DNA from 2 places in the Ignatzschineria indica genome. Region 1 is predicted to be linked to the other one. Evidence: riboswitches for the same ligand, from Rfam matches in the RefSeq annotation. Region 1 holds a riboswitch; the other holds the start of a gene.

Evidence for each region. Region 1 has a riboswitch for preQ1 ahead of DC082_RS02410 (7-cyano-7-deazaguanine/7-aminomethyl-7-deazaguanine transporter). Riboswitches for the same ligand answer to the same signal wherever they lie in the genome.
Region 2: another riboswitch for preQ1. It lies ahead of queF (preQ(1) synthase); the one in region 1 lies ahead of DC082_RS02410 (7-cyano-7-deazaguanine/7-aminomethyl-7-deazaguanine transporter).

Annotation. Positions count from the first base shown of each region.
Region 1 is NZ_QEWR01000002.1:534,487-542,839, forward strand. It holds gene DC082_RS10985 (hypothetical protein) at 111-233, shown strand; gene DC082_RS10990 (hypothetical protein) at 639-761, shown strand; gene DC082_RS02400 (response regulator) at 1,008-1,703, shown strand; gene phoR (phosphate regulon sensor histidine kinase PhoR) at 1,954-3,270, shown strand; gene DC082_RS02410 (7-cyano-7-deazaguanine/7-aminomethyl-7-deazaguanine transporter) at 3,581-4,234, opposite strand; PreQ1 riboswitch class I at 4,241-4,285, opposite strand; gene DC082_RS02415 (hypothetical protein) at 4,530-4,943, opposite strand; gene phoU (phosphate signaling complex protein PhoU) at 5,261-5,992, opposite strand; gene pstB (phosphate ABC transporter ATP-binding protein PstB) at 6,081-6,917, opposite strand; gene pstA (phosphate ABC transporter permease PstA) at 7,134-8,039, opposite strand; gene pstC (phosphate ABC transporter permease PstC) at 8,101-8,353, opposite strand, start outside.
Region 2 is NZ_QEWR01000008.1:54,552-62,904, forward strand. It holds gene aroA (3-phosphoshikimate 1-carboxyvinyltransferase) at 1-1,028, shown strand, start outside; gene gspG (type II secretion system major pseudopilin GspG) at 1,052-1,492, shown strand; gene truC (tRNA pseudouridine(65) synthase TruC) at 1,585-2,343, shown strand; gene DC082_RS10110 (MFS transporter) at 2,500-3,714, opposite strand; PreQ1 riboswitch class I at 3,951-3,995, shown strand; gene queF (preQ(1) synthase) at 3,999-4,469, shown strand; gene prpB (methylisocitrate lyase) at 5,514-6,398, shown strand; gene prpC (bifunctional 2-methylcitrate synthase/citrate synthase) at 6,519-7,676, shown strand; gene DC082_RS10130 (bifunctional 2-methylcitrate dehydratase/aconitate hydratase) at 8,090-8,353, shown strand, end outside.

The sequences.
Region 1 (8,353 bases):
AGAAATCAGATGCCGGCAGTTGAGAATCTTTCACTGCCGGCAAATAATGATCTTCTATCATCAGCTATTTTTTTGAAATGAAAAAGGCTGAACGGTGCCGGTCCTCACTGATGCGTTCTTCCAGAGATTACACGCCGGCAATGGGCATCAAAGATGCCGACCTGCGGGCATACAGTGGTAAAAAGAGCGAAATGGTTCTCTCCCGCCGTTCAACAGATTCTCTTATGGATTGAATCAACTAAACAACAGAAGCTGATGAGTTGCCGGAGATCACCACTGCATGCTTCCAAAAACCATGCGCCGGCAAATAATGATCTTCTATCATCAGCTATTTTTTTGAAATGAAAAAGGCTGAGCGGTGCCGGTCCTCACTGATGCGTTCTTCCAGAGATTACGCGCCAGCATGGGGCATCAAAGATGCCAATCTGCGGGCATGCAGGAGTTATAAGAGCGAGATGGTTCTCTTCCGCCGCTCAACAGATTCTCTTATGGATTGAATCAACTAAACAACAGAAGCTAATGAGTTGCCGGAGATCACCATTGCATGCTTTCAAAAACCATGCGCCGGCAAATAATGATCTTCTATCATCAGCTATTTTTTTGAAATGAAAAAGGCTGAGCGGTGCCGGTCCTCACTGATGCGTTCTTCCAGAGATTACACGCCGGCAATGGGCATCAAAGATGCCGACCTGCGGGCATACAGTGGTGAAAAGAGCGAAATGATTGGCTCCCGCCGCTCAACTAATCTTCTTACTGCTTAAAATCAACTGGAACAGAATGATTTTGAGACCTCCCCCTTACCTTTTACCCTATTGAGATGACATCAAGATGACAAATCATTGCGCAATCTGTCACTTTGTTACATAGTTGTCACAATCGCTCCTTAGAATAAGAATCTGCTAATAAAAGAGACACTATAGCGATCGCTCTCTCGACCGTGATAGCAGTGAGTCGATTGAGTAGACAACTAATTTTCAATAGTAAAACAGTGGTAGATATTGGTAAATATGAAAAAAATTCTCATCGTTGAAGACGAAATTCCTATATCAGAGATGATTGAACACTTTCTCTCAAGTCAAGGATTTGAGGTTATTCAAGCATTTGATGGTATTGAAGCAAAAGAGCTCTTAACTCAAAATCCTAAGATTGACCTAATACTCCTCGATTGGATGATGCCACAAAAATCGGGAATCGATCTTCTAAAGGAGCTTAAAGCAAGCCGTAAGAATCGCCATATTCCTGTCATTATGTTGAGTGCTCGCGCAGAGTTAGAAGATCGTGTTGTTGGGCTCGATTCAGGTGCTGATGATTATCTTCCTAAACCCTTTGCAATGAAGGAGCTTCTCTCTCGAATCAACTCCCTTCTTCGCCGAATTGATGAGTATGTTGAAGAGGAGAATGAGATTCGTGAAGTTGCCGGTATTGAACTCGATCTAGATGCACAACGAATTACCATTAATGGGGAGTTGATCAATCTTAGTGCTATTGAATTCCGCCTTTTAGCCTTCTTTATTACCCATATTGATCGTGTCTATAGTCGCGATCAGCTTCTCGATCATGTCTGGGGAATCGATAGTTATGTCGATGAGCGAACGGTCGATGTCACAATTGGGCGCCTTCGTAAAATTTTAGAGCCTACAGGCCATAATAAATTACTTCAAACCGTTCGTGGCGAAGGCTATCGCTTCTCTCCTCATCTCTAATACGCCTTTATAAGAGAATTTCGCTAGAGATCGATTGGGTAAAGCATTCATCCTCTTAAATTTTAGTAGGAGAAGCCCTCTTCAATCCGTTATGATGGGCTCTCTACTTCTCTCTCTTCTTCTATTGATCAAAATGCATACAGATTGATTGGTATTAGATCATTCAATAAATCAATAAATCAATAGATTAGTAGCTTAAAACCGATAGAAATTAGGTGTTCAATTAAGATTGATCTAAGGAGCCTTAAAAATGTTAGGTCACCTCTCTCCCAAACAGTTTCTTTTAGAGCTATTTCTGCTCTATCTGCCGGCGATTGTACTCTCATTCTTCTTTGGCTCCCTCTTTCTTTGGCTCTTTATTGCGACTCTTCTGCTGCTTCTTTGGCACTATCGGCAACTCTACCGCCTCTCCCGCTGGATCTGGATCGATCATAATTTCTATCCCCCCGAAGGTAAAAGTAGCTGGCTTCCTATCTTCCATGGTTTGCATCGTATGCGCATTGAGCAACGAAAAGAGCGCAATCAACTTCTCGATTTTATTCGCTACTTTCGAAAAGGGGCGGAGGCGATGCCGGATGCCACAATCTTATGTGATAAAGAAGGTCGTTTAAATTGGTGTAATCCTCAAGCAGAAGCGATGCTCAAATTACGTTGGCCACAAGATGAGCGTCAATCGATCTTCAATCTAATTCGAACACCTGAAATTGTGGAGTATTTTAAAGCGGGAAATTATGAATCCCCTTTTCTCCTACAGCTCGATCAACGTGAACTTGAGTGCCGCTTCTACTACCCTTATATCGAAAATAATCTACTCATTATTGCTCGAGATGTAACCGATAGAGAGGTTGCGGAGCGAACGCGTCAAACCTTCTTCGCTAATGTTAACCATGAATTACGGGTGCCCTTAACGGTGATTAAAGGGTATGTCGAGATGTTACAGAGCAATTTGGCAGAATCAGAGCGCGAGAGTTTTGAAGCTAAGGCGCTCGATCGTATCGAGGAGCAAGCGGAGCGACTTCACTCCTTAGTGATTCAACTGATGGCATTAACACGCCTTGAGACAGGTGCTAAGTGGGATCGTGCCGAAGTTGTTCCTCTTTCACAACTCACCGCTGAGATGCTCGATGATTATTATCAGCAACATCCCGAATCTCGAGATTATATTACCGCAGAGATTACCCCAAACTTAACTGTTCTCGGCAGTCAGGATCAACTTAAGCAGGTGGTTCTCAATCTCTTTTACAATGCCATTGAACATAATCCTCCCCAAACGCCGATCCATCTTCTACTAACAAAGGTAGATAATGGTAGTGAACAAGGCGAGATTCTCTTTCAGCTCTCAGATAGAGGAAAAGGAATTCCTCCAATGCATCTTCACAAATTAACAGAGCGTTTCTATCGGGTCGATTCCTCTCGCAACCGCGAGCAATCGGGAGGAAGTGGTTTAGGTTTAGCCATTGTTAAACATGCTCTCAATAATCATGAGAGTCAGCTAGAGATTAGCAGTGAAGTTGGGAAAGGAAGCTGCTTCTCTTTTCGTCTTAAAGCTCACCTATCAAAAATGTAAGAGACGATTCTCAGCCGTTTTTTAGCTCTTACAACAAAGGCTGAACGCTGCCGGATCTCACTATCGCGTATTTTCATCAATTTCTCGCCGGCATCAGGCACCAAAGATGCCAACCTGCGGGCATGCAGGAGTTATAAGAGCGAAATGGTTATCTCCCGACGCTCAACAGATTCTCTTATGGATCGAATCAACTAAACAACAGAAGCTAATGAGATGCCGAAGATCACTCCTGCATACTTTCAGAAACTACGCGCTGGTATGAGTCGTAATCTGATCGATTCATCACCGGCACGTTATTACCCTGCTCTATCTATTGACTCTTGAGGGAAGCTAATTTTCTTAAAAGATAGTTGAGCAATATTCCATAGAGCGGGAGGAAGAAGATTGCTGAGATAACGATCTTAAAGAAGTAATCCACCATAGCGATTTCTGGCCAATTCTCTGCCATAAAATCATCATCACTTTGATAGAACGCAATACTAAAGAAGACTAGAGTATCGATTAAATTCCCCACGACAGCCGCGGCACTCGGTGCAACCCACCAACGCTGATTTTGACGAAGATAATTAAAGACAGTGATATCGATCAACTGCCCAACGAGATAAGCAGAGAAACTCGCAAGTGCAATACGCGCAACAAAGAGATTGAAGGTCGCCAAAGACTCCCAACCCACCCATAATCCCTTAAAGAAGAGAACAGAGAGAAGATAAGAGATCATCAATGCCGGGATCATCACCACAAAGATAATTCTCCGCGCTAATGATGCCCCAAAAATGCGTATCGTCAAATCGGTGGTCAAAAAGATAAAGGGAAATGTAAATGCCCCCCAAGTGGTATGAAAACCGAAGATCGTAAAGGGTAACTGAACTAGATAGTTACTCGAGGCAATAATCAGAATATGAAAAAAGGAGAGAATATAGAGCGCACGCTGCCGCTGCTCTGGCGTAAAGTTGTATTGAATCATCGATTAAATTCCTTAGTTTTTTTATGTGGGAGGATTGCGAACCACGAATGAAAGGCGATCATTCTAACGGATTTACGCCGAACAGCAACTATTAATTGCAAGAGTGGGGAGGAGTCTAAACCCTAACCCCCAACCATTAGTACTATCTTCTGACAACGCCATAGCGCTTTAATGAAGACTTAATGAAGACTGAGTCGATCAGTCAATCAATTATCGATCTCAAAAAGATCGGCAAATTTCTCAACATCGAGATATTTAGCATACTCTTCAATACTCTCAAGCACACTCTCATCCTCTAATAGAGAGAGAGCATTGCAATCTCTCCTAATGCACTAAAACCGACTTCCATTCCCTCTTCAACTTGATCTGTCACCACTAACATTACCAAAGCAATTTTACAATCTTGAGTAACAAGACGCTCATAAAGACGCGCAACACGCTGATTCATCAAACGTCGCTCTGCCGGAGTAATCGCCGAATAGGCAACTAAGTGAGGATGGGAAGAGATCGCTAAATAGACCCATTGAGCTAACTCTACCCGATCAACATCAGAGGTGCGCTCTATAAGACAATTTTTAAAGTTATCGATGGGGACTGATTGAGCAGATGCAATCGGGGAAGAGAGTGAAAGCCCTGCGACTAAGAGTAAGGCACTCACACGGAAAAGAGATTTTTTAAGTGAAGCAATAACTTGAAAAGAGAGAGACATCGATACTCCTAAATGACTTGCCGGCATCAGATCAATTGATCAGCTGATGAAAGATAGCAAGAAGATAAAGATATGAATAATAGTAGATCAATAATAGAGATCACTAATAGATATTGATGCTTATTATTTGCTAATGGCTTCCCTTTGTCACTGAAATAGTGACATAAAAATGATCTCGATAGTGATCGAACAATATTCAAACAGAGATCCTATAACGATATAGAAGGACGGTAAAAGAGAACAATAAAAAAGGATCAGCTCATATTTTAAACTGATCCTCCATTGAGTTATTAATCATAAAGCCCTTATAGCAAGGGTTAAAGTGCTTTACGATCTCGCTGATCGAGCAGCTCTTGTAATCGCTCATTCTTCTGGACACGAATATCTACCCCTTTGACGAAGTAGATAATAAATTCGCAGATATTTTGGCATCGATCCCCTATTCGCTCTAAAGAACGCGCACAATTCATCGCCTTTAAGATAGAGGGGATAGAGCGAGGATCTTCCATCATATAGGTCATCAACTGACGAATAATATTCTCATATTCACTATCGATCTTATCATCTTCGGGATAGATCGATAAGACGGCTTCAAGATCCATACGTGCAAAGGCATCTAATACCTTTTCAAAGAAATTAAGGCTCCGAATCGCTAGAGACTCTAAAGAGACGGTAATCGCATCAAGATGCTCCGGCGCCGGCGTAATATAGGCCATTTTAGCAATATTTCGAGCAGTATCGGCGATACGCTCAAGCTCGGCGATTGTCTTAATAATTACAATTAGAAGACGAAGATCACTCGCTGTTGGTTGCCGTTTTGCGATAATCATAATACAGAGCTCATTGATCTCAACCTCTAACTCATTGATCACCTCATCTCGCTCAATAATAGCATGGGCTAAGGCCTCATCACGCTGACTCATCGCTTTGATCGAATCGCGAATCTGCCGCTCAGTTAACCCACCCATCTCTAATACTTTACTCATCGAACGCTCAAGCTCAGCATTAAATTGCGCTGAGATATGGCTCGTAAAATCTAACTTCTTCATGCGTTCCCTTCTCTTCTCAATATCAATCTCGTTCTCAAAACCCGTTCTCAAATCTCGTTCTCAAAACTCAACCACTCATACTCAATCATTAACCGTAACGACCGGTAATATAATCTTCTGTCTGTTTGTGATTCGGTTTTGTGAAGATCGTATCGGTATCATCAAATTCGATCAGATCTCCTAAATACATAAACGCCGTCTTATCTGAACAGCGTGCTGCCTGCTGCATATTGTGAGTCACCATCACGATGGTGTAATCCTCTTTTAGCTCAAAGATCAACTCTTCAATCTTACCGGTTGAGATGGGGTCGAGCGCCGAACAAGGCTCATCCATTAGAAGAATCTCCGGGCGAATAGCAATTGCACGCGCGATACTCAATCGTTGCTGCTGTCCGCCAGAAAGATTGGTGCCATGTTCATGAAGCTTATCCTTAGTCTCCGACCAGAGTGCCGCTTTTGTTAAGGCCCACTCTACCCGCGCATCCATATCGGCTCTTGAGAGATTCTCAAAGAGTTTGACGCCAAAGGCGATATTGTCATAGATCGACATGGGAAAAGGAGTGGGTTTTTGAAACACCATGCCAACATTAGCACGCAGGAGAGCGACATCTTGCTTGGAGGTTAAGATATTCTCCCCATTGATCAAGATCTCCCCTTCAGCGCGCTGCTCGGGATAGAGTTCAAACATCTTATTAAAGGTTCGAAGCAGTGTTGATTTACCACAACCAGATGGGCCGATAAAAGCCGTTACCTGATTTTCGGGAATATCGAGTGTAATATCGTGAAGTGCGTGAAATTTATGGTAATAAAAGTTTAAATTTCTAACGCTAATTTTTGCCGGGCGATCCTCTTTAACAGGGGGCTTAACTGCCGCTGCGGCAAATGCATCATGAGAATCGATATTCTGTTTAGCTTCTAAATTCATTCTATCTTCCTACATCTATTAAGAGATTCACTCACCTTTAGCATGGTTAGATGCCCTATGCCCTATTTAGCGCTTATTTTCAAATCTCATAAGCTTTCTACTAAAGGTTGAGCGATTATATCGAGTATAAGTTCGCTATTATAAATTCATTATGTAACAGGAGTGTAACAATAGAGATATTCTGCTCTCTTATCACACTCCTCTAACCGTGATCGACTAATCACGATTATTAGATTTAAAGAAGATCCGCACAATAATATTGAGTGCCAAGATCGCCATTGTAATAAAGAAAACTCCTGCCCAAGCTAATGCTTGAAGATTACTATCTGGCGTCATTGCGAAGTTATAGATTGTGACCGGCAAACTTGCCATCGGCTCCATAAGATCGGTGCTCCAGAATTGATTGGAAAGTGTCGTAAAGAGGAGAGGTGCCGTCTCACCCGAGATACGTGCAACTGCCAAAAGAATTCCCGTCATAATCCCGGAGAGGGAGGATTTTAAGGTAATTCGAACAATAATCTTCCATTTAGGTGTTCCTAAAGCATAAGCCGCTTCTCGCAAAGTATGAGGTACTAGGAGCAACATATTCTCCGTTGTCCGTATCACAATCGGAATCTGGATCAATGCTAAAGCGATGATTCCGGCAATAGCAGAATAATGCCCCATCCGAACCACCACAACGGTATAGACAAAGAGCCCGATCACAATAGAGGGTGCCGAGAGGAGAATATCATTAATAAAACGAATCACCGAAGCGAGCTTGCCATTACTATTATATTCAGCCAGATAGACACCTGCTAAAATTCCAAGCGGCGTACCGATTACTGTTGCCCAGAGAATTAGAATGCCACTTCCCACAATCGCATTGAGTAATCCGCCCCCTTCACTATTAGGTGGTGGCGTCATCTCAGTGAAAAATTGTAGCGAGATTCCCCCCATTCCTTTCGTCGCTGTCGTCCATAAGATCCAAATTAACCAGAAGAGTCCAAAAGCCATCGCAACAAGCGAAAGTCCAATCGCAAATTGATTGATGACTTTTCGACGTTGCTGCTTCTTCACACGTGAAAGATGGGTCATTTGGCGCTCATGGTGTTGATCTTGCGATACCCTATTCTTTTCCATATCTCCGCTATTTCCACTATTCTCTCTGCTATTCTCTCTACTACTATTTATAACGTTCATCTTATGCACGCTCCTGCTTCATAAATATTTTTGAGATCGCTAATACGATAAAGGTAATAATAAAGAGGAGAAGCCCTAACTCCATTAACGCTGCCGTATGAAGCTCGCTCGATGCTTCGGCAAACTCATTTGCTAATGATGAGGTGATACTATTGCCGGGCGCAAAGAGGGAGAAGCTATCAAATTGATAGGTATTACCGATCACAAAGGTCACCGCCATTGTCTCTCCCAGTGCGCGTCCTAATCCAAGCATC
Region 2 (8,353 bases), on a different contig from region 1:
ACGCCTCACTCTTTTTGGGGAATGCCGGGACTGCATTTCGCTCCTTGACTGCAGCGGTTGCTCTCAATCAGGGAGAGTATCAATTAACGGGAATACCCCGTATGCATGAGCGACCGATCAAAGATCTAGTAGATGCTTTAAGAACCTTGGGATGTCAGATCGAGTATCTTCAAAATGAAGGATATCCGCCCCTAAAGATCGGTAAGGGGGATTTTAAGGTTGATCGAGTCTCCATTAAAGGGGATGTTTCGAGCCAATACTTAACAGCTCTTCTTATCGCACTACCGCTCTTACAAAAAGAGATCACAATCGATATTGAAGGCGTTTTAATCTCTAAGCCTTACATAGAGATCACCTTAACGCTTTTGCGCCAATTTGGTATTGAAATTTCCCATCACGATTTTGAGTCCTTCACTATTCCTGCAGATACTAAATTTACCACTCCGGGCACTTTTTTTGTGGAGGGTGATGCTTCTAGTGCCTCTTACTTTTTAGCTTTAGGGGCATTAGCAGGGCCTTTAACAGTGAAAGGGGTAGGAACCTCCTCTATTCAAGGAGATATCCGCTTTGTTGATGCTTTAATAGAGATGGGTGCAGAGGTTGAGTGGGGGGAAAATGAGATCTATGTCTCTAAGCCTCAAAATGGCGTTTTAAGAGGAATTGATCTCGATTGTAACCACATCCCTGATGCGGCGATGACATTGGCAATTTTGGCTGTTTTTGCCAAGGGAAAGACCATATTACGCAACATTGGAAGCTGGCGCGTGAAAGAGACCGATCGAATTGCCGCAATGGCGACAGAATTGAGTAAAGTGGGTGTGAAGGTGGAAGAGGGGGAAGATTATTTGGTGATCTATCCCCAAGAAGAGATTTCTCCCGATGTCGAAATTGAGACTTATGATGATCATCGGATGGCGATGTGTTTCTCCCTTCTCTCACTTAAAGCCCCTATTACGATCTTAGATCCTCAATGTGTCGATAAGACCTTCCCAACCTATTTTGAGCTCTTTGCGAAAGTTACAAAATAGAGATTTTAGTGGGGTCATCTTCGATGTTTAAACATACATTTAAAACTGTCTATAAGCAGGGTTTTTCACTAGTAGAATTGATGATCTTAACGGTTATTGGTGCTATTTTGATCACAATGTTTTCTCAAAATATTTTAGGGATCAATGATGAGTCAAAACGGGTTAAAGTGAAGCAGAATTTACGCTCTATAGAGGGGGCATTAGCGATTTTTCGGGATGATCTCAATCGTTACCCAACAACGGAAGAAGGCCTTACTGTTTTGTTAGAAACGTCTGATGATCAGGCATGGAATGGCCCCTATATTCGAGAAGAGATCTTAATTGATCCTTGGGGCGTGCCCTATCTCTACGAGGCATCGGAGCAAAATTATCAAATTATGACTTTTGGTGCGGATAAAAAACGGGGCGGAAAAGGTCTTAATCGTGATATTACTCAACATCGAGGTGAGGGGATAGAGTCGTGATAAGCAATCTAAAAGCGTCCTCGCTATTAGATCATCAAAATCGGAGTAATGAGAGGCTGAGCGATCCCCTAAAGGAGATATCGGCGGTTGATATGCCCGTAAAGCCTTTAAAGATTCTCTATCAGGATGATACTTTGATCGCTATCGATAAGCCTAGTGGTTGGTTTGTTCATCGCTCTCCTCTCGATCCTAAAGTAACGGAGATTGTTCTACAACGATTGCGAGATCAAGTAGGTGCCTATCTCTATCCTGTACACCGTTTAGATCGACCGACATCGGGCGTACTCTGTTTTGCTTTAGATCAAGCGAGTGCTCGCGCTTTAGGGGCGCAATTTATGGCACATTCGTTAAAAAAAGAGTATCTCGCCTTAGTGAGAGGATATGTTGAGAATGAAGGGGTGATTGATTCCCCGCTCTCCTTTATCCGCGATAAGATTGCCGATCGAGATCGGGGAGAGATAGCTGATCAAGAGGCGATTACTTTCTACCATCCTTTAGCTCAATGTGAGATACCGTTATCCACAGGGAAATACCCAACATCTCGTTATACGCTTCTCTCTTTATCACCTGAAACGGGAAGAAAACATCAACTTCGCCGCCATATGAATCACTTCTCCCATCCTATTATTGGGGATAGTACATATGGTGACTTACGGCATAATAGGCTCTTTAGAGAGCATTATGATGTTGAGCGATTACTATTACACGCTTATCGTATCACTTTAGTGCATCCTAAAAGTGGAGAACCTTTAACGATTACAGCTCCTTTGGATAACTTGTGGATAACTCTGTTGACAAGGTTGGGATGGAATCCCTCTATCATTACCTCAATAGGGCTCCATAATTCTTAAGAATCATCTTTTGATATCATCTTTTGAGGTAAGAGTGAGCGCGGTAGTTGTCTTTCGTGGCTCTAACACCCTTTTTATGGATCGGGCTTGGTGAAAATAAAAAAAAGATCTATTCAATGATAGATCTTTTATTGATGGTGATCGTAAAAGAGAGCTCTAATCGAGAATTTTTCCCTTTGTCTCGGGAATTAAGAAGATAAAGGAGAGCGCAGAGAGGAGGTAGACACCGGAGATAAGGCTTAAAGCGTAGCTAATATCATGTTTCATCGCTAATGTTCCGATAATAACAGGTGCAAATCCCGCGATTCCTCGCCCTAAATTGAAGATAATATTTTGCGCAGAAGAGCGCGCTTCCGTTGGATAATGTTCAGAAAGCAGCGCACCGTAACCTCCCATCATGCCATTGACGAAGAATCCTAAAATTGCCCCTAAGAACATTAAGACGTAGTAGTTTGATTGTTGGAAATAGATCCAGACAAAAGCAGCACTCACTAAAAGAAAGAAGATATAGGTTGGACGGCGCCCTATTTTATCTGAAGTTGCGCCAAAAGTGAGTGTTCCGATAACCATCCCAATGGTTGTAATAATGGTCCAGAAGAAGGTCCCAGAGAGCGTAAAGTTATGCTCTTTAGCAAGCATCATCGGCATCCAGATCATAATGCCGTGAAAACCAAAGTTTTGGACACTGGTGGCAATAATGAGCCCAATGGTGGTCAATGTTGTGCGCGAATCTTTAAATAGTGGCTTGATCGATATCTTATTCCGATTTTCCCGTTTTACTTGTAACCAGATCTCTGGCTCACTAAGATTTCGACGAGTCCACCAGACTAAAAGTGCCGGGAGTGCGCCAATAAGGAACATTCCATGCCAACCGATATAGGGTGAGAGGAGGCTTACTAATGCCGCTAAGACGATTCCTACCTGGAAGCCGATCGCGACTACCGCAGTTGCGCGCGAACGCTTATGTGCCGGCCATGTTTCTGCTACCAATGTCATGCCGATACCAAACTCTCCCCCTAAACCTAAACCGGCGATAAAGCGGAAGATGGTAAACATCTCAGCGCTTGTTGAGATTGCCGCAAGCCCGGTAAAGATCGAGAAGAGGAGAATCGTCCAGTTAAAGACACGAACGCGACCAAACTTATCTGCCAGCATTCCAAAGAAGATACCACCGATGACCGTTCCTATTAAGGTGATGGTCTGAATCATGCCACCTTCAGCATCTGTTAATCCAAATTCTGCTTTAATAAGAATCATCGCAAAGGCGAGAATCATAATATCAAGGCCATCCATAGCATAGCCTAATGTGGAGGCGAGTAATGTCTTTCGATCACCTTTTTTGATAATCGGCACCTGTGTCTGCTGTTGCATAAAAGATCCTTTCTGAATGAGTAGGAGGGGGAGATTAAAACGGAAAATATTATAGCAAGATCTTACTTGAACTGATAAAAAAGCCGCCATTTTTGCAGAAGGTTAGTTGAATTATGAGAAGGGCGCGTCAATAGATCTGCGCTTAATTGATCAGTGAGGGAAAAGCCTTTGATTTTCCCCCTTATCATTCAAATAATTTCTCTTTTAGAGTCACAATGTTATTATTGCCCTTCAAATTAACTGTGGTTCGCAACCATCCCACATGAAAAAACTAGGAATGAATAATGAGTAATAAGAAAGAGCAATTAGAAAATTTAACCCTATTAGGTAATCAAGCAACGATCTATCCTACTGAATATACGCCCCAAATTTTAGAGACATTTAAAAATGCGCATCCCGATAGAGAGTACTTTGTCAATTTTCATTGTCCTGAATTTACAACGCTCTGTCCGATGACAAATCAACCCGATTTCGCGACAATCTATATCTCTTATGTCCCAACAATTGAGATGGTGGAGAGCAAATCACTAAAACTCTACCTCTTTAGTTTTAGAAATCATGGCTCATTTCATGAAGATTGCGTCAATATTATTATGGATGATCTTATTAAATTGATGGATCCTCTCTATATTGAGGTACGCGGGGAATTTACGCCTCGAGGTGGAATCTCGATCCATCCATATGCTAATTATGGAAAAGCAGGAACTCAATGGGAAGCGGTCGCCACTCAGCGCTTAGCAAATTTTCAATTTTAAAGAGTTATCTGAGTCATCTTGTTAAAGATGCTCTAAAGGTTAACTAAAAAAACACTAAAATTGATGAGAAGTCGATTGAAAGTTGATTGAAAGTTGCTTTTCTCCCTATTTCGATACTTTTTTAATATTGATTAAATAAAAAGATTATTGAATTAATCTTTCATCTAATCCTGTTATTGCCGATTATTTAACTCAATTTTAACGCTATTTAAAAATGAATTTCGGTGAAAAAGAGAAGAGGGATGAAGCGTTACCCGATACGCATAAAAGAGATAAGATAGAAAGCTCTTTTTCTTAGATCATCTTTTAATAATAAATCAATCGATTTGTCTATTAATTGATCATATTGCAAACTTTTTGTAAAAAGTTTCCCTTTGTTGTAAAAAAATATATAAAAAAACAGATCTCTCAAAAAAGGCTATTAATGGCTATTTTGAGAGATTTTTTTGTTTTTTTAGAGTAAAAAAAGCGCAAAAAGTGATTTTATAATTTGGGAAACGCTATTCCGCTTTGCTATGTTGTATTTAAGGATATGGAAATAAAAAAAGAGCAAAGGAGTGATTGATTGAAGAGATTCCTTTACCAGAAGGAAGCTTAAGAAATTAATCAGAATTAATCAGAGTTAATCGAAAATAATCGAAAATAATCGAAAATGATCAATATTTTATTATTTTGAGAATAAAATCAGAATCTATTTAAGGATATTTCAATAGAGTTGGAATAAGAAGTGTGGGCTATTTTCTAGTAGAGAATGGCCTCTTTGAAAGCGATAATTTATATAAAGCATATGTAAAATATATATATAAATATAATTTAATCTGCTCTCAACTACTCTTTCTAATCATCAATTATGATTCACGACTCTCAATTGACACTGGTGATAGCACTCCTCACTCTGACAAATGAAGATGTAACAGATATTGCTGTAGATACCCTGTTGCTGGAAGATTTAATAGAGGATTAAGATCGCTCTAGAGAGCGATTAACTACAAGAAAGGATCTTAATTTTAACCATGATGTAGAAGAAACCAAAGGAGAGTTGTAATGAGCATGAAAACAGCAGGAGAGAGATTTCGCGAAGCATTAAAAGAGGAGTCTCCCCTTCAATTAATGGGGGTGATCAATGCCAACCACGCCTTGTTAGCTGAAAGAGCAGGTTTTAAATCGATCTATCTTTCAGGGGGTGGTGTAGCGGCAGGATCATTGGGTATACCTGATCTTGGAATTACGACGTTGCAAGATGTGTTGATCGATATTGATCGTATTACCAATGTCACCGATCTTCCCTTAATTGCAGATGCTGATATCGGATTTGGAACCTCAGCCTTCAATGTGGCGCGTACCGTGAAGTCTTTTATTAAGGCGGGTGCTGCTGGATTACATATTGAAGATCAGGTGGGTGCAAAACGTTGTGGTCATCGTCCTAATAAGGAGATTGTCTCTAAAGAGGAGATGGTTGATCGTATAAAAGCAGCCGTTGATGCGAAGACTGATCCCAATTTTATGATTATTGCGCGTACCGATGCGCTTGCTGTAGAAGGGTTAGAAGCCTCTTTAGAGCGAGCCGCCGCTTATATTGAAGCCGGTGCTGATGCGCTCTTCCCAGAAGCGGTAACAGAATTACCCACTTATCGCGATTTTACATCAAAGGTTAATGTTCCGGTTCTTGCGAACATTACTGAATTTGGTCAAACGCCCCTATTTACGCTCGATGAGCTCAGAAGTGTTGGCATAGCTATTGCGCTCTACCCACTATCAGCTTTCCGAGCGATGAATAAGGCGGCAGAAACAGTGTATAACACCATTCGCAAAGAAGGAACTCAAAAGAGTCTCCTCCCTATGATGCAGACACGTGACGAACTCTACCAGAGTATTCGTTACTACGATTATGAAAAGCAGCTCGATCAGCTCTTTGCATCAAAAAAGTAGTAAAAACAGAGAAAACAGTAAAAAACAATAATAAATCTACCGATCTGTGAATTACACGGTAGAGCTGTAGCACTGTAAAAATTAATCACCTATATAAAGAGAATTCCTAGGAGGAAAAAAATGACGACTCAGAATGCGTCCGGCACTTTTCGCCCAAAAAAATCTGTTGCTCTTTCCGGCACTATTGCTGGAACCACTGAACTCTGTACCGTTGGTCGAAATGGTAATGAGCTCCATTATCGAGGGTACAATATTCTCGATCTTGCTGAGAATTGTGAGTTTGAAGAGGTTGCCCATCTCTTAATTCATGGGAAGCTTCCCAATGAGAGCGAGTTGCGCCTCTATAAAGAGAAACTGCAAGCATTAAGAGGACTCCCTGTCTCTATGCGTAAAGCATTAGAGACCCTACCGATGTCAGTTCATCCGATGGATGTTTTACGAACTGGCGTCTCCCTATTAGGTTGTATCTCTCCTGAAAAGGATGATCACAATACCGCAGGTGCAAAAGATATCGCCGATCGCTTGATCGCTTCACTGAGCTCAATGCTGCTCTATTGGTATCACTATAGCCATAATGGTGTCCGTATTGAGCTAGAGAGTAAAGAGGATTCTATCGGCGGTTACTTCCTACATCTACTCCATGGCAAGCGCCCTAAAAAATCGTGGGTTAAAGCGATGCATGCTTCGCTTATTCTCTATGCAGAACATGAATTTAATGCATCAACCTTTACCGCAAGGGTAATTGCCGGAACAAACTCCGATATCTATTCTGCCATCACAGGTGCTATTGGTGCCTTGAGAGGTCCTAAGCATGGTGGTGCAAATGAGGTCGCATTCGATATTCAGCAGCGCTATGATTCTCCCGATGAAGCGGAAGCTGATATTCTTGAGCGTTTAGCCAATCGTGAGATTGTCATTGGTTTTGGTCATCCTGTCTATACGGTTGCCGATCCACGTCATGAGGTCATTAAAAGGATCTCCTACGATCTCTCTCAAGAAGCGGGAACAATGCGCATGTACGATATTGCTGATCGTATCGAAGATGTGATGCAAAATCATAAAAATATGTTCCCCAATCTCGATTGGTTCTCAGCGGTCTCTTACCACATGATGGGGGTTCCAACGGCGATGTTTACCCCTCTTTTTGTAATCTCCCGGTCGGCAGGATGGGCAGCACATATTTTAGAGCAACGAAAAGATAATAAGATTATTCGCCCAGGGGCTCAATATACCGGCCCTGAAGAGCTCCAATTTATCCCCATTTCAGAGAGAGAGTAGATTTGAAATAGGCGGTTCATTGATAAAAGAGTATGGAGTGATGTCTTGTATGATTCATACCCATAGGTGTACTCATGCGGGGGTAGAGAGATACCTATGATTACAGCAATGCTCCATACTCTTTCTCTAAGACCTTATCTCTATTTCGAATCTTTTAGATCGGAGTAATGGATTTAATCCGATCATCATTTATCAATCTCTACAATGACCCAGATATATTGTGGATCATTTTAATGATTGATAAGTCCCTTATAAGTAGATAAGTAGCCCATAAGCCATCTATTGAATTACCACTAATACCCCACCGATTACCTATTCATTATTTATAAACTGTTCGTTAAGTTCATTTAATTATTAGTCATTTAATTATTAATCATTTAATTATTAATCATCTAAAAATAGGAGATATATCTATGTCTAAAGAGAGAGAAGTTAAGTTTGATCAGGTATTGGTCGATATTGTCGATTATGTTCGTAACTATGAGATTAAGTCAGATTTGGCTTATCAGATTGCGCAATATTGTCTAATTGATACTTTAGGCTGTGGGCTTGAAGCACTCGATTATCCTGAATGCACTAAGCTTTTAGGACCAATTGTTCCCGGTACGGTGGTTCCGCATGGTGCAAAAGTTCCTGGAACACAGTTTCAGTTAGATCCTGTTCAAGCCGCTTTCGAT